DNA from 4 places in the Streptomyces sp. NPDC091387 genome. Region 3 is predicted to be linked to each of the others. Evidence: riboswitches for the same ligand, from Rfam matches in the RefSeq annotation. Region 3 holds a riboswitch; each other region holds the start of a gene.

What was found. A riboswitch is a leader RNA that binds a small molecule or an ion and turns the genes downstream of it on or off. The one in region 3 is predicted to bind cyclic di-AMP.
Positions count from the first base shown of each region.
Region 1: another riboswitch for cyclic di-AMP. It lies ahead of ACIQM0_RS36195 (M23 family metallopeptidase); the one in region 3 lies ahead of ACIQM0_RS28965 (M23 family metallopeptidase).
Region 2: another riboswitch for cyclic di-AMP. It lies ahead of ACIQM0_RS10415 (C40 family peptidase); the one in region 3 lies ahead of ACIQM0_RS28965 (M23 family metallopeptidase).
Region 4: another riboswitch for cyclic di-AMP. It lies ahead of ACIQM0_RS09750 (transglycosylase SLT domain-containing protein); the one in region 3 lies ahead of ACIQM0_RS28965 (M23 family metallopeptidase).

Region 1 covers NZ_JBIVTZ010000027.1:58,837-64,621, reverse strand. Annotated here, with positions in the region: gene ACIQM0_RS36200 (aldo/keto reductase) at 1-273, opposite strand, end outside; gene ACIQM0_RS36195 (M23 family metallopeptidase) at 389-1,564, opposite strand; cyclic di-AMP (ydaO/yuaA leader) riboswitch at 1,576-1,729, opposite strand; gene ACIQM0_RS36190 (PP2C family protein-serine/threonine phosphatase) at 2,018-3,181, opposite strand; tRNA gene ACIQM0_RS36185 (tRNA-Met) at 3,398-3,471, opposite strand; gene ACIQM0_RS36180 (hypothetical protein) at 3,810-4,133, shown strand; gene ACIQM0_RS36175 (hypothetical protein) at 4,175-4,552, opposite strand; gene ACIQM0_RS36170 (SHOCT domain-containing protein) at 4,631-5,041, shown strand; gene ACIQM0_RS36165 (NAD(P)/FAD-dependent oxidoreductase) at 4,995-5,785, opposite strand, start outside.
Region 2 covers NZ_JBIVTZ010000004.1:223,683-229,467, forward strand. Annotated here, with positions in the region: gene ACIQM0_RS10405 (ATP-dependent Clp protease proteolytic subunit) at 1-630, shown strand, start outside; gene ACIQM0_RS10410 (hypothetical protein) at 638-946, shown strand; cyclic di-AMP (ydaO/yuaA leader) riboswitch at 1,252-1,448, shown strand; gene ACIQM0_RS10415 (C40 family peptidase) at 1,452-1,925, shown strand; gene ACIQM0_RS10420 (LysE family translocator) at 1,960-2,613, opposite strand; gene ACIQM0_RS10425 (LysR family transcriptional regulator) at 2,686-3,603, shown strand; gene ACIQM0_RS10430 (ATP-binding protein) at 3,629-4,060, opposite strand; gene ACIQM0_RS10435 (helix-turn-helix domain-containing protein) at 4,266-5,126, shown strand; gene ACIQM0_RS10440 (DUF397 domain-containing protein) at 5,152-5,358, shown strand; gene ACIQM0_RS10445 (8-amino-7-oxononanoate synthase) at 5,404-5,785, opposite strand, start outside.
Region 3 covers NZ_JBIVTZ010000015.1:129,133-134,917, forward strand. Annotated here, with positions in the region: gene ACIQM0_RS28950 (GNAT family N-acetyltransferase) at 1-1,624, opposite strand, end outside; gene ACIQM0_RS28955 (HPr family phosphocarrier protein) at 1,808-2,089, shown strand; gene ACIQM0_RS28960 (GntR family transcriptional regulator) at 2,268-2,978, opposite strand; gene ACIQM0_RS28965 (M23 family metallopeptidase) at 3,151-3,987, opposite strand; cyclic di-AMP (ydaO/yuaA leader) riboswitch at 4,001-4,167, opposite strand; gene ACIQM0_RS28970 (M16 family metallopeptidase) at 4,381-5,763, opposite strand.
Region 4 covers NZ_JBIVTZ010000004.1:84,835-90,619, forward strand. Annotated here, with positions in the region: gene ACIQM0_RS09745 (esterase) at 1-48, opposite strand, end outside; gene ACIQM0_RS09750 (transglycosylase SLT domain-containing protein) at 246-1,136, opposite strand; cyclic di-AMP (ydaO/yuaA leader) riboswitch at 1,142-1,328, opposite strand; gene ACIQM0_RS09755 (FABP family protein) at 1,740-2,282, opposite strand; gene ACIQM0_RS09760 (GNAT family N-acetyltransferase) at 2,411-2,986, opposite strand; gene ACIQM0_RS09765 (peptidoglycan DD-metalloendopeptidase family protein) at 3,082-3,954, opposite strand; partial or broken gene ACIQM0_RS09770 (GH25 family lysozyme) at 4,110-4,580, shown strand; gene ACIQM0_RS09775 (peptidoglycan-binding protein) at 4,789-5,190, shown strand; gene ACIQM0_RS09780 (HelD family protein) at 5,401-5,785, shown strand, end outside.

The sequences.
Region 1 (5,785 bases), on a different contig from region 3:
GGCGCCGACCTTGGTGGCCACGACGATGTCGGAACGGTTGCCCCGCGACGCGAGCCACTTGCCGATGAGGGTCTCCGACTCGCCGCCCTCGTTACCGGGGACCCAGGAGGAGTACGTGTCGGCGGTGTCGATGAAGTTGCCGCCGGCCGCCGCGTACGCGTCGAGCACGGCGAAGGACTGCGCCTCGTCGGCGGTCCAGCCGAAGACGTTGCCGCCGAGGGCGAGCGGGAAGACCTGCAGGCTGGACGATCCGAGCTTGCGGAGAGAAGTCATGGAGGGAACAACCCGTTCCCCCGCCTCCGCTATTCCGTGCCGTGTACAGCTACGGCAGCGGACCGGCAGCCCTGACGTCGGGGGGGAGCGTCAGGACTGCCGGGGTTCAGTCCGCTCAGACCGTCAGGCCACGGGCGCGCAGCCAGCTCATCGGGTCGATCCCGCTGCCGTCCGGGGTGTGGACCTCGAGGTGGAGGTGCGGGCCGGTCACGTTGCCGGTCGCGCCGACGCGCCCGATGGTGTCCCCGGTGGTGACCTTCTGGCCGACGCCGACACCGATCGAGGACTGGTGGCAGAACCACAGCTCCGTACCGTCGTCGAGCTCCAGGACCGTGCGGTAGCCGTAAGCACCGGACCAGCCTGCCGACTTGACGGTGCCGGTGTGGATGGCCTTGATCGGGGTACCTGTCGGAGCGGCGAAGTCGAGGCCCGTGTGGTAGCCGGAGGACCACATCGAACCGGCCTCGCCGAAGGTCGAGGTGATCGTGTACGAGGAGGTGGGGATGGCGTAGCCGGCGGCGAGCTTGGCGAGCCGAGCTGCCTCCGCCTTCTTCTTGGCCTCCGCCTCCGCCTTCTTCTTCGCGGCGGCGACCTTGGCCTCCGCGGCGTCCTGCTGCTTCTTCGCCTCGGTGGCCGCCTTCTCCGCGGCGTCCTTCTCCTGGGCCGCCTTGGCCTCCGCGTCGGCGGAGTCCTGCTGCTGCTCGGCCTGCTGGAGGATGCGGGCGCGGAGCGCCTCGCCGGCGTCCGTCGTGCCCTGCTCGGCCTCTGTGGTGGTGATGCCGGCCGTCGTCAGCGGGGCGGAGGCGGTCTCGGCCCCGGCCTTCTCCGCCTCGGAGCCGCTGGAGAACAGTGCGCCGACGCCCGGCAGGGACTTGGCCTCGGGGAGCTTGTCCGAGATGGCGTCGGGAAGGGAGATGGAGACCGGCGGCTTGCTCTGTGCGGAGGCCATGCCGCCCGCGCCGACGGCCGCGATGACACCGACGCCGAGAACGGTGGAGCTACGGGCGAGACCGTTGCGCTGCTTGGCGACGCGGTGCTTGCCGCGTACGGGGCGGACGGACTCCTCCGTGGGGTTCCATTCCTCCCACGCCTTGCCGGACTCGGCCTCTTCGGCAGGGAAGACGTTGCCGAACTCGCTGCCCCGATCGGTTCCGTAAGCGGTTCCGTAGTCGGTCCCGTAAACGGTTCCGTGGTGGGTGCCGTAGACGGCACCGGGCCCGGTTCCGAAGTCGTTTCCGAGTTCGGGTGCGAACCGGGAGGGGGCTTCGGGGGCAGGCTTGTTGGACGCCACTGGGGCGCACTCCTTTCCTTCCTTCTCGCCTACCGGGTTAGCTGACGGGTTCGGAGCAGGAAGGTCTCCTACGGGTCCCTCCGTCTCTCGACGAGACAGAGATGCCCGATTCACCCCATGTAGGTGGTTCCCCGGTTCCCTTGCGGAATTCGGCGCTCGCGCACGGTGCCGCCTCTGACGGCGGCTGGGACAACCGCGCTGCGTTATCGAACGTTAATAGACACACGGGTCCGATTCCAAGCCGTTCCAACTGATCATTCCCGTCTTTGGCCTGGACTTTACGGGACACAACCGGGTGGAATCGGACGAGTTGATCGCCCCTCAATCGTTATCTGTTTTCTGACGTTGCGTCAAATGTTATGCGGAGGGGTTCCTTACGGTTACGCACGGTGGCATCGGCCGCGCCTCCTCCCCCACTTCCCCGCGCACTCTCCCCCGTCCTCCCCTCCGCCTTCACCCGGCACCGCCCCCCAGACCCACGATCTTCACGGTCGTGCGCCGCTCCGGCTGACCCTCGGTGGGGCGCACGACCGCGAGCAGCGCCATGTCGTCGGTCGTCACCCCACCGGTGTGCAGCCGTACGTCATCGGTCAGCGCCGACAGCAGTTCCTCGGGACCCGGGAAGATCCGCCCGCGCAGCCGCTCCGCGGGGTCGTAGAAGACCCCGGCGGCGTCCCGGGCCTCGGAGAGGCCGTCCGTGTACAGGAGGAGCGTCGCCCCGGCGGGCAGCTCCCACTCGTCGGAGCGGTCCGGCCACACGCCCAGGTCCATCCCCAGGGGCAGCGCGGGCAGCGTGGGCCGCAGCACCTCCAGCGCCCCGTCCGAGTGCAGCAGCAGCGGTTCGGGGTGGCCGCGGTTGACGATCCGCACCCGGGTCGCCCCCGGCGGGATCTCGGCCAGGACGGCGGTGATGAACCCCTCGACCGCGTCGAGGCCGCCCCTTCTGCTCGATTCCCGCGCCAGCGCACGCTCCAGCCGCTGAGCCACCCCCTCCAGCGACCGCTCCTGCTCGGCGGCCTCCCGGAACGCGCCGATGATCACCGCCACCGCCTCGACCGCGTCCAGCCCCTTGCCGCGCACGTCCCCGACCACCAGCCGCACCCCGTACGGGGTGTCCGTGACCGAGAACAGGTCGCCGCCGACGAACTCGTCCGCCTGCGCCGCCTCGTACCGCGCGGCCACGTACAGTCCGCCGATCCGGTCGGACGGCGTCGGCAGCACCGCGCGCATGGCGGTCTCCGCGATGACCCGCGCGGACGCCAGCTGCTCGTTGCTGCGCCGCACGACGCCGTTGATGAAGACCGCGAGCACGGAGACGGTGAAGACCGTGAGGAGCTCGATGGACGGCACGACCTGGAACAGGGAGCCGTGGTAGAGCCGCAGCGCCGCGATGGCCACCAGCGAGGCGGCTCCGACCCGGATGGTGCCCGCCAGCGAGAAGAACGGCGCGGCGATCAGCGGGGCCGCGGCGAAGAGCGGGACAGCCGTGAAGGCGGGCGGGGTGAAGAAGTCGAACACCAATGCGATGACGATCACCAGGCCGGGCAGCGCCCGGACGAGCCGGCGGTTCCGGACCTCGTCGGTGCGCCTCCCCCGCCGCTGCTCCCGCTTCCCCACCTGTGCTCTCCCGCCCGGTGCGCTCAGGGCCGCGGACGGTACCGCGCACCACCCCCAGACTTCCCGGACCACGGGCGGAGGTCTACTCCTCGACGGCCAGTGGGAGTAGGTGCGCGGCGCGGGTCGCACCGGCCGTGGGCCGATGGCCCGGCGAACATACACATGCACAAACGAACGAGACCCGGCACGCTGTGCGTGCCGGGTCTCGTTCTTCAGTAGCGGGGACAGGATTTGAACCTGCGACCTCTGGGTTATGAGCCCAGCGAGCTACCGAGCTGCTCCACCCCGCGTCGGTAAACACAACTCTACGGCATGTTCGACGCACTCGTGACCACCCCGCGCACGCTCCCCCTGCTCCCCGTCCGCCTCACCCGCGCCCTCCCCTCTCCCCGCCCCCTCGCTCCCCTCTCCCCGCCCGCGACCGTCCTCCCGACGGAACGCGCCAGGAACGCCAACGTGTCGAAATTGAGAAGGTGTTGCGAGGAACACGTGTTCTGCCGCAAGGTATCTGCTGCATCCCCCGGACCGGTGGGCTGCCCGTGCGAGCAGACCCGGGGCCGCGCGCTTCACCGTGCCCCGCGAACCGCTCCCGGTCTCTCATCGCAGCCTGTCTGGAGGGCCTCCGCCGATGACCGCACCGCTCACTCCCGCCCCCGTCCCCGTGTCCGCCCCCGCGGCCACTCCGGCCTCACCGCTGCGCGGTGCCGTCATCAGCGGCGTGATCGGTGGAGCGATCGGGGCGGTGATGAGTGCGGGAGTCAATTACGCGATCTTCGGAATGCCGGACAGCGAATCGGTCAACGCGGTCAACCACGCGGCATCCGGCCTGGTCAGCGGGTTCCTCGCGGGCTTCATAGGAATCCTCGCGCACCACCGGAAGGTCACGTCGGCCGCGCGTGCGGAGGCGGCGGCGAAGGCGGCCGCGCCCCCGGTCGCCGTACCGGAGCCGTAGCCCTAGCCGGAGTCGGAGCCGTACCCGGGACCGGGACCGTGTCATTCCGCGTCGGCGATCCGGGGCGTCCGGTCCCGGTCCGGGCCTTCTTCCTGGTCCTGGTCCCGGTTGCGCATGTCGCGGTCCGCGGTCGCGCCCGTGTCCGTGCCGCGCTGGAGCGACTGAAGGAGCGCCAGCCCCTGGCCGACGACGCCCGCCGCCATCTCGTTGACACCGTCGGTGCCGTTGAGCACGGTGAGGCTGGCTCCCGACATCCCGCGGGCGGCCGCGTCGGCCAGCGCCGGCAGGTTCTCCACGATGCGGTTGGCCGCGATGAGTTCCTGGTTGCCTTCCCGCAGCGAGACCGCGCGGGCCGTGTTGGGGTACGCCTGGGCGAGGGCCCGTTCGGCGTACGCGCTTCCGTCCGCCTCGAACTTCACCCGCCGGGCGAGGGGCGAAATGCGGTGGTATGAATTATTTCGTATTCACCCGTTCGACGCGGCTCCCTGGAGTGGACGATGGACGACTACCCGCTGCTCAACCTCTTCTGGACCATGCTCTGGTTCTTCCTCTGGATCATGTGGATGTTCCTTCTCTTCCGCGTCATCATGGACATCTTCCGCAGCGACGACCTGGGCGGACTGGCCAAGGCCGCTTGGCTGATCCTGACCCTGGTGCTGCCGTACCTGGGCGTCCTGATCTACGTCATCGTCCGCGGTAAATCCATGGGGACGCGCGACGCGAAGGACGCCAGGGAGCGGGACGCGGCCTTCAAGGCGTACGTGCGGGACGCGGCGGGCACGGATACCCCGGGCGGTGCGACGAGGAGCAACCACGTCGAGGACCTGACGAGACTCGCCGAGCTCAAGGACAAGGGCGCGATCACGGACGAGGAGTACCTGCAGGCGAAGACGAAGCTCCTCGTCTGACCCCCGGGTGCCGCACGGCCGACTCCCACTCCTGCCGGGTGGGGCCGTCGAATCCGGGTGCGAAGTCCGGATGGTCGGCCAGCCAGCACGCCAGGCGGGCGCGGACCTCCTCGGTGCCGTACGCCTGCTCGGCGGGCTGGACGAGATGACGGATCCGGGACCGCGCCCGCATGACCACCGGGTCGTCCCAGGAGCAGGCGGACAGGGCGGCCCTCTCGCGGGCCTCGGCGGTCGGCGGCCGCGCCGGGGCCTGCGCGGGGCTGCTGAGCCGGGCCTCGTTGGCCCGGTCCATGGCGACCTGGGTGTCGAACCACGGGCGCAGCGCCCGCCCGGTCCAGCGGTGGTACTCCCCGGCGAACGACGCGGGGTCGTCCCCGGCGGCGGTGGCCCGCCGGGCCACCCACTGGGCCGCGCGGAGGGCCAGCGCCACTCCCTGCCCCACGGTGGGGTTGGTGTACGTGGCCGCGTCCCCGATCCCGACCAGCCCGGTGACCACGGGCCCGGCCGCGTCCGCGAGCCCGGTCCAGCGGTTGTCCAGGCCCCCCATCGCGAGCACCCCGGAGATCGCCTCGGGCCGCAGGTCCAGCCACGCCGCGACAGCGGGGAACGTCCGGGCGACCCGTTCGAAGACCGCGGGGTCCCGGAGCGCGCCCCGGGTGGGATCGGCGACGGACACGGTGAGGGACACCGCGAAGGTGCCGTTGTCGGACGGGAAGACCCCGCCCACCGCGAAGGCCGCCACCG
Region 2 (5,785 bases), on a different contig from region 3:
CGCCCCGCCGCCCGCTACGTACTGCCCGAGTTCACCGAGCGCACGTCCCAGGGGACCCGCACGCTCGACCCGTACTCCAAGCTGCTGGCCGAACGGGTCGTCTTCCTGGGCACTCCGGTCGACGACGTCGCGGCCAACGACCTGGTCGCCCAGTTCATGTACCTGGAACACAACGAACCCGACCGGCCCATCCAGCTCTACATCAACTCCCCCGGCGGCTCGTTCGGAGCCATGACCGCCGTCTACGACACGATGGCGTTCCTCACCTGCGAGGTGGAGACCTTCTGCCTCGGCCAGGCGGGCGCCGCAGCGGCCGTACTGCTGGCCGCGGGAGCCCCCGGCCGACGGCACGCGCTGCCCGGCGCACGGGTCGTGCTGCAGCAGCCGGAACTCGCCGAACCGGTACAGGGACAGCCATCCGATCTGGAGATCGAGGCCCGGGAACTGGCCAGGATGCGCGAGACGCTGACGGGCATGCTGGTCCGTCACACCGGCCGCTCCGCCGAACAGGTCACCGCCGACACCGAGCGCGATCTCATCCTCGACGCCGAGGGCGCCAAGGCCTATGGGCTGATCGACCACATCGTGCAGAGCCGGGGGCCCGTGCCGCCGCCGCCCGTCGCGCGGTGAACCCCCGATGCAGCCACCGGAGTTCCCGCCGCTGCCCGCCCTGACCCGCGCGGAGGGCGAGTTCATCGACCGCTATCTGCAAGTCGTCGACCAGGTGGGCCGGATCAATCCGGCCCACGCCGACGACACCTACCGGGCCCTGCGCGCCGCGCAGGCGCTCGCCTCGCACGCCGCGGCGCTGCGGGACGCGCTCGCGTTGATGCATGAGCGGGGTGAAGCCCGGATCCACTCCGCCACGTTGACGCGGGCGCTGCGGGTACTGGACGGCGAGCGTCGCGCCGGGCGGGTCACCGTGCCGCCGGCCCGGACGAGTTGATCAACTCACCTGCGCCGACACGCCCGACGGGTGGACCGAATTATCTCGCTCGTTCGGCGTAGGCGATACCTCGCACGAGGGACAGCTCAACTTGCGCTTTCGAGATGGGCTATGGGTGAAATCTCCCGTTCCGCCGCTGGTACGGCACCGGCAGGGGGCCTCCGGCAACGCCCCGAAAGGCCCCCTGTCCACCCGAACAGCCCAGCCGTGACGAGCCTCACATATCACTGTTTCACCTCGGAAATCCGGCGTTCGGTGAGTCAAGATCCCTGGGACGACAAGCCCCCGCCACCGCGGCGGGGCGGTCCGGGCGGACGCCGAGTCCTGCCGCTGTCCGGATGCCTGGTCGACAGGAGTGGATCGGCAGGAGTGGAGGACCCGAGCACAACGGGCCGACCGGATCTCCGGTTGTCCCTCGGGGTGAAGCCGCCTTGTGCGGCCGGGCAACTTCGCCAGCCCGAACCCGACAGGTCATCCTTCACAGGCGGCTGACGAAGGGTTGCGCATGAGTGCGCAGGTTCATGTCCCGTCTCTGCTCGGCCGGGCCGCGACGGCCTCGGTCATGACTCTCGCCGCTGTCGGTGGCACGCTGTTCGTCCCCGGCGCCGTGACCGACGCCCAGGCCGCGACCCATTCGATGAAGGCGCTCAACATCGCCGCGTCGAAAAAGGGATCGCCATACCGGTGGGGCGCGAGCGGCCCCAGCCGCTTCGACTGTTCAGGGCTGACGCTGTACTCGTTCAAGAAGGCGGGCAAAAGTCTCCCGCGCACGGCCCAGCAGCAGTACAACAAGACCCGCCACATCTCGGCCTCGAAGCGGCAACGCGGCGACCTGGTCTTCTTCCACTCCGGCCGCAGCGTCTTCCACGTGGGCATCTACGCGGGCAGCGGCAAGATCTGGCACTCGCCGAAGACTGGCGCCGTGGTCCGGCTGGAGAGGATCTGGACGAAGAGCGTCTACTACGGGCGGGTCCGTTGACGCCTCCGCCCCGCCATCGGATCCGCACCTGAGGTCAGCGCAGCAGGGTACCGGTCACCAGCACAGCCCCGAGTGCGGTGAGTGCCGCGCCGCTGCCGCCCTCGATCGCGCGGGCGGTGCGCGGCCGGCGCAGCCACCGGCCCAGGCGGTCCACCAGGAGCGCCACGGCCGGGAACCAGACCAGTGCGAGCAGCACGACGATCGCGGCCAGCAGCAGCGTCCTGGGCAGCGGGTCGGCCCCGGTGGGGACGAACTGCGGAAGGAGGCTGAGGAAGAGCACCGGCGCCTTGGGGTTCAGTGCGTTGGTCAGGAAGCCCTGGCGCAGTGCGCGTCGGGTCCCGATGACGGCCTGCCCGCCGTCCGGCCGCTCCCCCGCGGCTTCGGCGGCGTGCGCCCGCCCGTCGCGGCGCAGGGCGGTGCGCAGCGCGCTGATGCCCAGGTAGAGCACGTACGCCCCGCCGAGGAGCTGAACCGTACGGAACAGCACCGGGACCGCCACCAGTACGGCGGCCAGTCCGGCGACGGCGAGCGCGGTGTGGACGAGCAGGCCCCCGGCGACACCGAGCGCGGTCGCCACCCCCGCCGACCGCGAGGCGAGGGCGTTGCGCACGACGACGGTGAAATCAGCTCCGGGCAGCGCGACCATGGCGGCGGCGACTCCGAGGAAGGCAGTCAGTTGGGCGTCCATGGCTCCACCCTGGACCCGAACGGCCTTTAGCATGTACTTGCAATCTTGTGGGTCTGCCAAAAGGAATGCTTAATGTACGACCCGACACGGCTCGCGGCACTGGTGGCGGTCGCCGAGGCCGGTTCGATCACCCGGGCCGCCGCCCGCCTGGGCTACACCGCTCCCGCGCTCTCCCAGCAGCTCGCCAAGCTGGAGCGGGAGGCCGGTGCCGCGCTGCTGGTCCGGCACCACCGGGGCGCCCGTCTCACGGCCGCGGGCGAGCTGCTCGCCGGCCGGGCCCGACGGGTCCTGGACGAGATGGACCAGGCCCGCCACGAGCTGGCCCGCCTGGCCGGGCTCTCCGGCGGACGGCTGCGGGTCGGCACCTTCACCACGGCAGGTATCCATCTGCTGCCTCCCGTGCTGAGCGCCTTCCGCCGGGCACATCCGGACGTGGAGCTGGTCGTCACGGAGTACGAGCCGCCGGGCGGGGTCGCGGCGGTGGCGGCGGGCGAGGTCGATCTCGCGCTGACGCACGCGTACGAACCGGCCGCCGCGACGCCGCTCCCCTCGGGCGTCAGCGCCGAGCCCCTGCTGGTCGAGGAACTGGTGCTGATCACCGCTGTCGGGCAGGTCCTGGCCGACGGCAGCGGGCGGCTTCCGGTGACGGACCTGGCGGGCCGGCCACTGATCAGCAGCGCGCCCACGCATCCGCCGCGGCGCGGAGTGGAGAACGCGCTGGCCGCGGCGGGCGCCCTGCCGGCGGTCGTCTGCGAGTCGCCCGGCTACGCGCTGGTGTGCGCCCTGGTCAGCGCGGGCATCGGCATCGCGGTGGTTCCCGAGATGGTCGCGGCGATGTCGCCGACGCCGCTGTCCGTGCGGAGGCTGGAGCCCGCCGCGTTCCGCCGGACGATCTCGGTGGTGCACCGCGGTGACCGGTCGAGCGCCGCGGCGGCGACCCTGCGGGCCCTGCTGCGCAGCGGATTCGGCCGGGCCGCCGCGCCGCAGTGACCCTGACGGCGGGGCACCGGTCCGGTCAGCCCTGGACGGGGACGTTCCAGGGGAGGGTGATCCAGACGGTCTTGCCGCCGTCGGCGGTGGGTGTGACGGTCAGCCGGCCACCGTACTCCTTGGCCAGGGAGCGGATGATCACCATGCCGCGCCCGTTGTCCTGCTGGACGGCGGCGGGCAGTCGCTGGGGCCAGCGGGGGTGACTGTCCGTCACCCCGAGGTACAGCTGTTCCTCGCGCTCCAGCCGTAGGTCCACGGTGAAGGTGGGCGACTGGCCGAACGTGTGCTGGACCGCGTTGGTCGCGAGCTCCGAGACGATCAGCCGGATGGTGTCCGCGGCCTCGTTCCCGTCGGGCAGTCCCCATTCGGCCAGCACCCTGGCCACATACCTCCGGGCCGCGGAGACCGAGACCGGCTCGCTCGGCAGAGTGACGCTTGCCTCTTGATGGTCCGCCATGGCCGGCCGCCCCTTTCCCACCCGGAACCGACCCGCGATCGGTCCGTGTTGTGCTTCGCGCCAGATTGCCACTGATGCTGCCCTCTGTAACGACGATCCACCAAGATATGCATATATCTGTCGCTCAAAGCGGTGAACTCTTCGCTGGACGCGGTACGGGAGCGGCACACTGTCCGCTCGGCAGGGAGTGGGAGGGAGGCACCACATGCAGCACGGTCCTGCGGTGCGACGCCGCAAGCTCGGGGAGGAGCTGCGGAGTCTGCGCCATACATCCGGGCTCACCAGCCGGGACGCCGCGCAACTGCTCGGGTGGCACCAGTCGAAGGTGAGCCGGATCGAGACGGGTGTCAGTGGGGTGCGGCCGGCGGACGTCACCCGGCTGCTGGACGCGTACGCAGTGGACGACCCGCAGTTGCGGGATGTCCTGAAGGCGCTCGCCGGTTCGGCGGGCGGGGGTGGCGCGGGCTGGTGGCATGCCTACCGCGGCCTCATCCCGCCCCAGTACCGCGACTTCATCAGCCTGGAGTCACAGGCGCGCACCGCGCGCACGCTGGAGACCTCGGTGGTGCCGGGCCTGTTGCAGACCGCCGACTACGCGCGGGCGGTGACCCGGGCCGCGCTGGACGGGCTGCCGTCCGGCCAGCTGGACTCGCTGGTGGAGGTGCGGCTGGCCCGGCAGGGGGTGCTCCGGAGCGATCCGCCGCTGAGGCTGAGCGCGGTGCTCGACGAGGCGGTGCTGAGGCGCGCGGTCGGCGGCCCGCGGGTGATGAGGGAGCAATTGCGCCATCTCGTGCGGCTGGCTCAACTACCCCATGTGCAACTTCAGTTGCTGCCCTTCACGGTCGGCGGCTATGTCGGCCTCACCGGACCTTTCGTTATCTTCTCATTTCCGAGCACTTCTGATCTGGATGTGGTCGTTCTTGACCATTTGACGAGTAGCCTCTACCTGGAGCGGAAAGAAGACCTCGAGGCGTACAGCTCGGCCTTCCGCACTCTGCAGGCGCACGCGCTGTCGCCGGAGCACTCGTTGGACCTGATCGCCGCGATCGACCGCGCCGGTCAGTAACTACGGACTGCCCGAGGGGGGCGTCATGTCGGATTGCCTCGCACAGCACGCGTTACGTTGGCGGCGCAGCAGCCGCAGCACGGGAATGAACAACTGCGTGGAAGCCGCGCCGTTCGGCAGCAGGCGGCTGGCCGTGCGCGACTCCAAGGACGTGTCCAGGCCACCGCTCCAGTTCTCGTCAGCGGCCTGGACCTCCTTCGTCTCCGGTCTGAGCCTCGGCTCGGTCCGGTGACGCGGCGGCGGACCGGTCACGGCGCCGGACGACGGCGGTGCCGTCTCAGGCGTCCGGAGCGGTCCGCCGTACGGTCGCGACCGCGGTCGCGATCTGCTCGTCCGTCAGGTCGGCGCGTGCCGTCAGCCGCAGCCGGGAGATGCCGTCGGGCACCGAGGGCGGCCGGAAGCACCCGACCGCCATACCGGCCGTCCGGCAGTCGGCCGCCCAGCGGACCGCGGCGTCGGCCGACGGCGCGCGTACCGAGACCACGGCCGCGTCGGGCCGCACAGCGGTCAGACCGGCCGCGGTCAGCTGTCCGTACAGCGCGGTGGCCACCGCACGGGCCCGGCCCGCCCGTTCCGGTTCGCGGCGCAGCAGCCGCAGGCTGCCGAGTGCGGCGCCGGCGGCGGCGGGGGCGAGTCCGGTGTCGAAGATGAACGTGCGC
Region 3 (5,785 bases):
TGAGGTCGCGCGGCGGACGCGGGCGCAGGCCCTCGGCCAGGCAGGCGTCGTACGTGAGCAGGCCGAGGGACTCGGAGTTGCCGAGGATCGCGACACGGCCGCCCGCCGGGAGCGGCTGGCCGGCGAGGAGCAGGCCCGCGTCGACCATCTCCGTCACCGTGTCGACGCGGATCACGCCCGCCTGCCGCATCAGCGCGGAGACCGTGGCGTCCGGGATCCGGCTGACGGGTACGGCGTGGCCCGGCGGGGTGGAGCCGCTGTGCCGGGCGCCCTTTACGACGACGACCGGCTTCACGGCGGCGGTACGCCGGGCGAGGCGGGTGAACTTGCGGGGGTTGCCGAGCGATTCGAGGTACAGCAGGGCGACGTCGGTGTCCGGGTCCTCGTACCAGTACTGGAGGAAGTCGTTGCCGGAGATGTCTGCGCGGTTGCCGGCGGAGATGAAGGTGGAGAGTCCGGCGCCGCGCCGGTAGAGCCCGGAGAGCAGGGCGATGCCGATCGCGCCGGACTGGGTGAACAGGCCGATGCGCCCGGAGGCGGGCCGTTCCGGTGCCAGGGAGGCGTTCAGCCGGACCGCCTCGGAGTTGTTGATGATGCCGAAGGCGTTCGGGCCGATGATCCTCATGCCGTACGAGCGGGCCTGGCGCACCAGTTCGCGCTGCCGTTCGCGGCCCTCCGCACCCCACTCGGCGTATCCGGCGGAGAGGACCACCAGGCCCTGGACGCCGTGTTCGCCGCAGTCCGCGACGGCCTCCGGCACCCGCTCCGCGGGTACGGCGACGACGGCGAGGTCGACGGGTTCGCCGATCTCGCCGAGGGAGCGGTGGGCGGGCACCCCGTCGATGGTGTCCTGGCCGTCGGCGAAGGCGCTGTTCACGGCGTAGGCGCGGCCGGTGAAGCCCGCGCCCAGGAGGTTGCGCAGGACGGTGCGGCCGACCCCGCCGGGGGTGCGCCCCACGCCGATGACCGCGACGGAGCCGGGTGCGAGCAGCCGCTGCACGGAGCGTGCCTCCGCGCGCTGTTCCCGGGCGCGCTGGACGGCGAGCGACTCCGCGGTCGGTTCGAGGTCCAGGGTGAGGTGGACGGAGCCGTCCTCGAAGCTGCGCTGCTGGGTGTACCCGGCGTCCCGGAACACCTTGATCATCTTGTTGTTGGCGGGCAGTACCTCGGCGGCGAAGCGCCGGATGCCGCGCTCGCGGGCGACGGCCGCGATGTGTTCGAGCAGTGTGGAGGCGACGCCGCGGCCCTGATGCGCGTCCTGGACGAGGAAGGCGACCTCGGCCTCGTCCGCCGGGGCCGACGCGGGCCTGCCCGTGGCGTCGATCCGGTCGAAGCGGACCGTGGCGATGAACTCGCCGCCCACCGTGACGGCGAGTCCCACCCGGTCGACGTAGTCGTGGTGGGTGAAGCGGTGGACGTCCTTGGCGGAGAGCCGGGGGTAGGGAGCGAAGAAGCGGTAGTACTTCGACTCCGGGGACACCTGCTCGTAGAAGCTGACCAGCCGTTCGGCATCGTCCGTGGTGATCGGCCTGATCCGCGCGGTGCCGCCGTCGCGGAGCACCACGTCCGCCTCCCAGTGGTCGGGGTAGACGTGATGCGGACTCTGCTCCGGAGAGGGCTCCATGGGCAAAGCGTACGGCTCTGTCAGCGGTCGCGTGGGTGTCGGGGCCGGGGCAGTCTGGGGGTGGCCGATCGACGGTTCGACCCGGCCCCGGCACCCGCGCGGACGGGCCGCGGGTCGGCCGGAGCATCGGGCACTGCATGAGAGACTGGTCTAGACAACCATTGATTCGTGAAGGGCAGAACCATGGCTGAGCGCCGCGTCAACGTCGGTTGGGCCGAGGGCCTGCACGCCCGCCCCGCATCCATCTTCGTCCGTGCCGCCACGGCCTCCGGCATACCCGTGACGATCGCCAAGGCCGACGGCAACCCGGTGAACGCCGCGTCCATGCTCGCGGTGCTCGGGCTCGGCGCCCAGGGCGGCGAGGAGATCGTCCTCGCGTCCGACGCCGACAACGCCGAAGCCGCTCTGGACCGCCTGTCCAAGCTGGTCGCCGAGGGGCTCGACGAGCTTCCGGAGACCGTCTGACCCAGCGGTCACGACCGCCGGAATTCTTGCGAAAGAGCCGCGACACCCCCGACCGGGAGTCGCGGCTCTTTCGTGTGCGCGGGAATGACGGATCACAGATAAAGACCCGCGCGTCAGAATTCAGAGCAGCAAGAAGAAAGCCCCACTGAATGCCTGCTCTTTGTATACGGCCCTCTTGTTAATGCCGGCCGCTCGGGGTGTTTACGGCATGTTGCGAAGTCCTCACCCGGCCGGCACGGGGGATGGCGGCGGCACCCGGCAGGTCGGGGCGGCGCAGCCGGTGCGCGGCGGTGGCCCGCTCGGCGTGCTGGGCGGCCAGCGCCCGCGCGCGTTCCGCGTCGCCGCGCGCCACGGCGTCCACGATGGCCCCGTGCTCGGCCCAGGAGTCGGCGGGGCGGGCCGGCTGGTCGACCGCGTACATCCAGGCGATCTTGTGCCGGAGCTGGGTGAGCAGTGCGATCAGGCCGGGGCTGCCGGAGGCCTGGGCCAGGGTCTCGTGGAACCAGCCGCCCAGTGACCGCAGGTCCTCGCCCTCGCCCCGGCGGGCCCGCTCCTGCCCCAGCCTGACCAGGCCGCGCAGCACCTTGAGGTGGGCGTCGGTGCGGCGCTGGGCGGCACGGGCCGCGCCGAGCGGCTCCAGCAGCATCCGGACCTCCAGCAGGTCGGCGGCCTCCTGCTCGTCGGGCTCGGCGACGCAGGCCCCGGCATGCCTGCGGGTGACCACGAAGCCCTCGGACTCCAGGGTGCGCAGCGCTTCGCGCACCGGGACGCGGGAGACCCCGTAACGGCGTGCGAGCACCTCCTCGGTGAGTCGGCTGCCGCGCTCGAAGACACCGGAGACGATGTCGTCACGGATTGCCGTGCATACCGAATGCGCCGGAATGCGCATGTCCGAACCTCCGCCTTAATCCCCGCGGAACGCGGCCGATCGACGCCTGTCCTGTGACTCTATTGCAATGCGCTCGTATTTCCGATGCCGGGTCGAAATTCATGAATATCTTTTGGGCACGACGAAGGCCCCGGCGGGCTGCGGGGCCTTTCACCGAGGTGCTTCGTGCCGGTCAGACGGTGACGCCGTGGGCGCGCAGATAGGCGACCGGGTCCATGTCGGAGCCGTACGACGGCGTGGTCCGGGCCTCGAAGTGGAGGTGCGGTCCGGTGGAGTTGCCGGTGGAGCCGGAGAGGCCGATCCGCTGCCCCTGCCCGACGCTCTGGCCGACGGAGACGCCGATCGAGGAGAGGTGGCCGTACTGGGTGTACGTGCCGTCCGTCATCCGGAGCACGATGTTGTTGCCGTACGCGCCGCCCCAGCCGGCCTCGACGACCGTACCCGCGCCGACGGCGACGACCGAGCTGCCGGACACGGCGTGGAAGTCGATGCCGGAGTGGCTGCCGGAGGACCACAGGGAGCCGCCGGCCTGGTAGCCGGTGCTCACGCGGGAACCCGCGACGGGGAGCTGGAAGGTGCCCAGCCGGGCGCGCTCGGCGGAGCGGGCGACACGCACCTCGCCCGCACGGGCCTCCTCGGCCTTGGCGGCGGCCTCGGCCTTCGCGGCAGCCCTGGCCCTGGCGTCGGCCTTCTTCTTGGCGTCCGCCTTCTTCTTCGCCTCGGCCTTCGCCCTGGCTTCCGCCTTCGCCTTCGCGGCGGCGTCGGCCTGGTGCCGCTGCGCGTCCGCCTGCGCGTCGATCCGGTCGGCCAGGTCGCCCTCGATGGCGATGAGCTGGGAGAGGCCTGCCTCTTCGGCGTCGGGGGTCTCGGTGTCGGCGGCGAGGGCCGGGGAGGCCAGGGAGCCGATGACGCCGGTGGTGGCCAGGGTCGCGATGCCGACGGCCTTCGCGCCGCAGCGCGTCAGACGGCTCGGGGCACGGTGCTTCCCGGTGGCACGGGTGAACGCCATGAAGTGGCTGGTCCTTTCCTTCCTTCTCGCCTACCGGGTTAGCTGACGGGTTCGGAGCAGGAAGGTCTCCTACGGATCCCCCGGCCTCACCGAGGCATGGGCATCCGATTCACCCCAGGGACTGCGCGGGTCCCCGGCTCCCCCGGCTCGCGCCTGACGGGGACTCGGCGATGGCTGCCCGGTACGTCGCGGATGCGGCATACGAGTGACGGACAGCCGGGCCGACGTTAAACGGGGGCACTTCCCCACACCAAACGGACAGGCGGTTTTGTAGCACATCCCACAGGGCGGACAGGCAACCTCCCCCGCAAAACCGGACAAAAGAGGAAGGCCCCGGCGGTCAGTGATCCGCCAGGACCTTCCTTTTGTCCCGTTACCGGGGAGAGTGACCGGTCAGCCGGTGACGACCGAGACCTCTCCGATGCCGAGGGCCCTCACGGGCTCCTCGATCTGCGCGGCGTCCCCGACGAGGACCGTGACCAGCCGGTCGCCCGGGAAGGCGTTGACCACGGCTGCCGTCGCCTCCACCGTGCCGGTGTCCGCGAGGCGCGCGTACAGCTGCGCCTGGTAGTCGTCCGGGAGGTGCTGCTCGACCTGGTCCGCGAGGGTCGCGGCGACGGAGGCCGCCGTCTCGAACTTCAGCGGTGCGACGCCCACGAGGTTCTGCACGGCCGTCTCGCGCTCGGCGTCCGTGAGGCCCTCCGCGGCCAGCGTCCGCAGCACCTTCCACAGATCCTCCAGCGCCGGCCCGGTGGACTCCGTGTCCACCGAGCCGCTGATGGCGAGCATCGCGGCGCCGGTCGACCCAGAGGCGGCGTCCCTGGCGGAGGAGCGCAGCACCTGGGCGAAGGCGCGCACGCCGTAGGTGTAGCCCTTCTCCTCGCGCAGCACCCGGTCCAGGCGGGAGGTCAGCGTGCCGCCCAGGCAGTACGTGCCGAGCACCTGGGCGGGCCAGACGCTGTCGTGCCGGTCGGCGCCGATCCGGCCGAGGAGCAGCTGGGTCTGGACCGCTCCGGGTCGGTCCACGATCACCACCCGGCCGGTGTCGTCGGCGGTGATCGGCGGGACCGGGCGGGGCTCCGCCGTGTTGCCCGACCAGTCGCCGACGGTGTCGGCGAGCAGGGCGTCCAGGTCGATGCCGGTGAGGTCGCCGACGACCACGGCGGTCGCGGTGGACGGCCGGACGTGGGCGTCGTAGAAGGCGCGCACGGCCGCGGAGTCGATCCGCTCCACGGTCTTCTCGGTGCCCTGACGCGGGCGCGACATGCGGGCCGTGGCCGGGAAGAGCTCCTTGGAGAGCTGCTTGGCGGCGCGCCGCGCGGGGTTCGCCTGCTCGTGCGGGATCTCGTCGAGCCGGTTGTTCACCAGCCGCTCGATCTCGCTGTCGGCGAAGGCCGGTGCCCGCAGGGCCTCCGCGACCAGGCCGAGCGCCTTGGCCAGCCGGGAGGCGGGAACCTCCAGGGAGACCCGGACGCCGGGGTGGTCGGCGTGGGCGTCCAGGGTGGCGCCGCACCGCTCCAGCTCGGCGGCGAACTCCTCGGCGCTGTGCTTGTCGGTGCCCTCGGACAGGGCGCGCGACATGATCGTGGCCACCCCGTCCAGGCCCTCGGGCTCGGCGTCCAGCGGGGCTTCGAGGAAGATCTCGACGGCGACGACCTGCTGGCCGGGGCGGTGGCAGCGCAGCACCGTGAGGCCGTTGGGCAGGGCACCGCGCTCGGGTGCGGGGAAGGCCCAGGGCCTGGCCTCTCCGGGGGCGGGCTGCGGGTGGTACTGCATCGAAACTCCAGTCGCGGCAGCG
Region 4 (5,785 bases), on a different contig from region 3:
CAGGAGGAACGCGGCCGCCGCGATGGCGGCCGAACGGTTGGTGCGCACGAGCGGCTCCTCGGTTCAAGGATGACCGGGCGAGTCCGGGGGGACGCCGGGAAGGGCCCGTTTCCTTCCTGGCGCCCCGTTCGACCGCCTATGAGGCGTAAGGGTTGTACGGCACGAGAAAAGGGGTGGGAGGGAGCCGCTCGGCTCCCTCCCACCCCTGCGCGTCCTGCTCCCCCCGAAGGCGGAGCGGCGGTATGTCAGTAGGCCCCGAAGACGTTGTCGATCGAGCCGTACGTGGCCGCGGCGTAGTTGCACGCTGCGGTGATGTTGGCGACGGGGTCGAGGATGTCCGTCGAGGTACCGGCCACGTGGTACGCCTCGAAGGTGGGCTGGATCACCTGGAGGAGGCCCTTGGACGGGGTGCCGGCGGCTGCGTTCGAGTCCCAGTTGTTGACGATCTGCGGGTTGCCCGAGGACTCGCGGATGACGTTGCGGTGGATGCCGTCGTAGCTGCCGGGGATGCCGTTCTGGGCCATCACGGCCAGCGACTCCTTGATCCAGCCGTCGAGGTCGTCGGTGTACGCCGTCGCGGCCTGGGCCGGAGCGGCGGTGTCGGTCACCTCGGCGATGGGCGTGACCGTCCGCTGGGAACGGTCGGCGCGGTCGGTGCCCTCGGCCCGGTCGGACGACTGCGAGGCGTCGGCCGCGGGCTTGGACTCCGTCGCGGGCTTCGCCTTCGATTCGGCGGCGGGGGCCGCCTTGGGCGCGACGGCCGCGGACTTGGCGCCGATGGTCAGCTTGAGGCCCGGGTGAATCAGGTCGGGGTTTCCACCGATCACACTCCGGTTGTCCTTGTAGAGCCGCTCCCAGCCGCCACTGAGGGAATGTCCCCGGGCGATCTTGGAAAGCGAATCGCCGGAGATCACGGAATAGACGGTGGACTCCGTCTTGTTGACGGCAATTCCCTTGGCCGCAACGGAAGTCGGTGCCGCCGCCCTTTCCGCGACGACAGCGTGTGCCGGTGCGGCAGAAGCCGATCCGGCCCCGATCAGGGGGAGCGCGAGAACGACTCCGCCCGTGCTCACGGCGATGAAACCGCGGGTCAGGGAGGTGGACTTGGAACGACGGTGCTTACCCATGATGGGCATGGCGCATTTCCTCTCCGCCGCCTGCGAGGTGAGCTGTCGGGTTCGGACTGGAGATGTCCGGCCGCACGTGATGGCGACTTCACCCCTAGCCGCTCCGGATACCGGACCGGCGGCAAACCTGGGTCCCCCGCTCCTGCCGTACGTGAGTGGGTCGGGTTACCGGACGGCGGCAGGATTCGGCGTTCCATCCGGATTGACGGCGACCGTAAGCGAGAAACACCGAGCGAAACAAGCCCTGAATTCCGGATCTCAATTGATTCGCAAGATCAATTAAAGGAAACGCCCACCATCAGACCTTCACGAGGAAGTCAACTTTCTTGGCGCAACAGAGAACCGAAGCCGGACGCCCCGCGCCCGGAGCCGGGAGAGTGACGCTGGCCACTGAGCCCGAAAAGGGCGATTTGCTCAATATTCGTAACTTTTGAGGCACAGAAAAGGGACTCTGAGGTTTATTAGTAACTACTCAGATTAATTACTCAATCAGGACATTTTGACTGGCTTCGTGAGGGCCTCGGGCAGGAGGGCCCGGCCGACAACGGCAACGCCACGCGTCCGCGGGCAGGCGCGGGCCCGATTGCGAGACGTCCCGGCACGACCCCGGCTTCAGCCCTCGCGTCGGAGCCGCGCCGAGAGGTGGTGCTGGAGCGGCAGACCGACCGCCGCGAGGTCATGGACGAATTCGAGCGTGCCGTCGTCCGTCAGGGTGTAGCGGCGGCGGGTGGCGCTGACCTCCTTGGCGGTGGGGGCGAGCGCGACCTGATGAGTGGCGAGGTCGGCCGTACCGTCGGCCGCGCGGCCCGTCAGGATCTCGGCGATACCGGTGGGCTGGGTGATCAGCGCCTCCACGCGCCCGTCCGGCTGCATCCGCCACCAGCCGCTCTCCCTGGCCGACGGCCGCAGCGGGGTGCCTTCCGCGTCGATGAGCCAGGCGCGCGTCTCGTAGTGGAGGAAGGGACGCCCGTCGTGACTGAAGGTCACCTCCTGCGCGTACCGGAACTCCTCGGCGAGCGTCGGATACTCGCCGCGGCCCCGCCCGGTCCAGGTGCCCAGGAATCCGGTCAGCGGTGCGAGCAGCGCGTGCGGGGCGGGCGCCTCGTCCGGCCGGATCGCGTCGGGATACGGGTGCTTCTGGAGGGGGTCGAACATCTTGCGCGCTCCTGGGTCGGTGATAGTGGCGAGGGTGCCGGCTGGCAGCCTAGGCCCACGGAACGCGAGTGGGCCGCTTCAACGTCTCCACGGCATGCGATCTGACGACCTGACGCCATTGCGCCGTGTCACCTCTCCTGGCGGAAGTCCAACATGCAGAAGACCTTGTCGTAGCGGCGTTCGCCGACGGCGACGAAGTCGGGCAGCCGCCCGTACTCGGTGAAGCCCAGCGACCGGTAGAGGCGCAGGGCACCGCTGTTGTCGCCACGGGCGTCCAGCGTGAGGACCTCGATCCCCGCCCGCCCGGCATCCGCGATCAGCTCGGCGGTCAGTGCCCGGCCGATGCCGCGGCCGTGGGCCGAGGCGGCCACCGCGATCTTCTCGAGATCGGCGTGCGGACGATGAGTGGGCCGCGTATGGCGCAGCCAGTACCCCAGCCCGACGAGCCGGCCGTCCAGGTACGCGGCACGCAGGGCGGCGTCCGCCGCGTGCACCGCGGCGAAGACGTGGTCGAGGAGTTCCGACACCTCGTCGAACGAGGGGGGACCGGTCCACCCCAGTGCGGCGCCTTCGCGGACCAGGTCCGCCAGGATGCGATGGGCCGATGCCGCGAAGCGGGCCCGGAGGTCCGGATCGGACGTCAGCTCCATCGCATCCAGGATGACTGGCTCAAGGGTTCCGCCGCTGGTCGAAGCCGTGTTCATGACCGGCAGCCTAACCAGCCCGGAGCCCCGAGCCCCGAGCCCCGCAGGGCATCCTCGGCCCACGGATACCTGCGGATGCCCTGCGGGAGTCTGGGTCAGTTCCAGCGGTCCTGGTTGATGAAGTGGCTGAAGCCGCGCCAGGAGTTGGGGCCCATCTCGCCGTCGATGGGGCCGGTGTAGCCGTTCTGGGCGGCGAGGCGCTGGAGAGCGGCCCAGGTATTCGTGCCGGGATCCCCGTCGATGGGTCCGGTGTAGCCCCAGTTACGCAGGTTCTGCTGGAGCGCGGCGTAGGTGTGGGGCCCGGGGACCCCGTCGATCGGGCCGGTGTAACCCGACTCGATCCGCAGCCAGTTCTGCGTCCGCTGCCACATCACCGGACCGGGAACACCGTCCTCCTCCGTCGACGTCTTCGGCAGCCCACCACCACCGCCGCCGCCCAGGTAGTCCAGCGGGTTGACCCGGGTGCCGCCCGGCGTGATCAGGTGCCAGTGCACGTGCGGTCCGGTGGAGCTGCCCGAGCCGGGGGCCCCGACGGCGCCCCCGGAGTACCCGACGATCCCGCCCTTGCCGACCGAGGTGCCGTTGGCCAGCAGGAACTGGGACAGGTGCATGTACTGCGTCCGGTACCCGTCGCTGTGGGTGATGGTCACCGTGTGCCCACCGGTACCGTTGTCCGGGATGTTCGTGATGACACCGGCACCCGCCGCGGGCAGCGCGGTGCCGACGCCCATCCCGTAGTCGAGTCCGCCCAGCGAGCCGTCGTTGAGGTGGTCCTGCCAGGTACCCGTGATCTGGTAACCGCTGAACGGGTTGTAGATGTCCAGCGCCTGTGCGGCATTGCCCGAGAACAGCACACCGCCGGCGGCCAGGCCCAGCGTGGTGACCGAGCCCCGCAGCAATGTGCGCCGGCTCATCTCGATCCGCGGCCGGACCCCCTGGCCGTCATCGGTCCCATGATTCTTGCGCACGTCAACTCCCTTGTCATTACTACGACTTGACTTGCCAGAGCGAGGCGGAGCCACGGTAACCTACGCGCATAGATTTTGATAAGCACATGACACATCTCCGACGGGCACACGGCACACCCACTGCCGGGAGCCCCACCCCCCACACCGGAGGAAACATGCGCAGGAGAGACCTGATTCGCGCCGCCGTGGCGACGGCCCTGGCCCCGGCCGGGCTGCTCACGGCCACCGGTACCGCGACCGCCGCCGGCCCGCCCCGCACCCAGGCGGCCGACCTGGAGGGCCTGGACGTCTCGAACAACCAGGTCGGCATCGACTACGCCCGCGTCGCCGCGGAAGGACGGCAGTTCGTCATCGTCAAGGCCGGCGGATGCCAGCTCGCCGAGGGCCCCTACACCTCGTCCTCGTATCCCGGCCACATCGACGGCGCCCGCGCCGCGGGACTACGGGTGGGCCACTACTGGATGTCGGGAGACTTCCTCAGCCCCGTCGCCGCGGCCGACTACTTCGTGGACCACCTGCACGACTACCGCGTCGGTGACGTGCTCGCGCTGGACGTCGAGGTACTCGACGACTCCACCCGTCTGTGGAACGACGCCGATGTGGCCGCCTGGTTCAACCGGGTGCGCGCACGCGTCGGAAGCTACGTGCCCTGGTTCTACATCAGCACGGGCGCTCTGCGCGAGCACCTGGACCGCCACCATCGCCGCCGGCGCCCACCTGTGGGCGGCCTCCTGGGGAGCCAACGACGGCACCTGGCCCGGCGCACCCGACCTCGGCGGCCACTACCCCGACTGGGCCGCCCACCAGTACGCGTCTGTGGGCTCCGCCGGCGGCGTGTCCCCCGTAGACGTCAGCCGCGCGCGCTCCTGGGCGTTCGATCCCACCGAGCCGACCGACCCGCCGTCAGGTGGTGGGCTGCCGAAGACGTCGACGGAGGAGGACGGTGTTCCCGGTCCGGTGATGTGGCAGCGGACGCAGAACTGGCTGCGGATCGAGTCGGGTTACACCGGCCCGATCGACGGGGTCCCCGGGCCCCACACCTACGCCGCGCTCCAGCAGAACCTGCGGAACTGGGGCTACACCGGACCCATCGACGGGGATCCCGGCACGAATACCTGGGCCGCTCTCCAGCGCCTCGCCGCCCAGAACGGCTACACCGGCCCCATCGACGGCGAGATGGGCCCCAACTCCTGGCGCGGCTTCAGCCACTTCATCAACCAGGACCGCTGGAACTGACCCACACCACAACCCCCGCGGAACCGTCCGGAGCAGGAGGAACGACTGTCCGGCGGCACAAGGAATCCCCGGTCCGCAATTGCGGACCGGGGATTCTCCCGAGTATATTGAGTGTTTCTGTGCGCCCACAGAAAAGGCCCCTCACCGGGGGCCACTAAGCAAAACCTTATCCGGCAGGGAGCCATTTTGTCAACTCGGGAACGCTCCGAATTGCAGGGGGAGCAGGAATTCATCGACCGGCTCTACGACCGTGTCGATGCGCTGCGCGGAGTAGCCGCCCAGCACGTCCAGGACGCGCTGACGCCGGTCGGAACCGGTCTGCAGGCCCGTCTCGAACGCGATGTGCTCGTCGCCGAACGCTCAGGTCTGCTGGCTGCCCTGAATGCCGTGGACGGCTCGCTGTGTTTCGGCCGGATCGACCTCTCCAGCGGAACGGCGCACCATATCGGCCGGGTCGGAATCCGTGAGGACGACACCGCACACACCCCTCTGCTGATCGACTGGCGCGCGCCCGTGGCCCGCCCCTTCTATCTCGCCACCGGTCACACGACCATGGGCCTGCGCCGGCGCCGGCACATCACCACAGAGGGCCGCG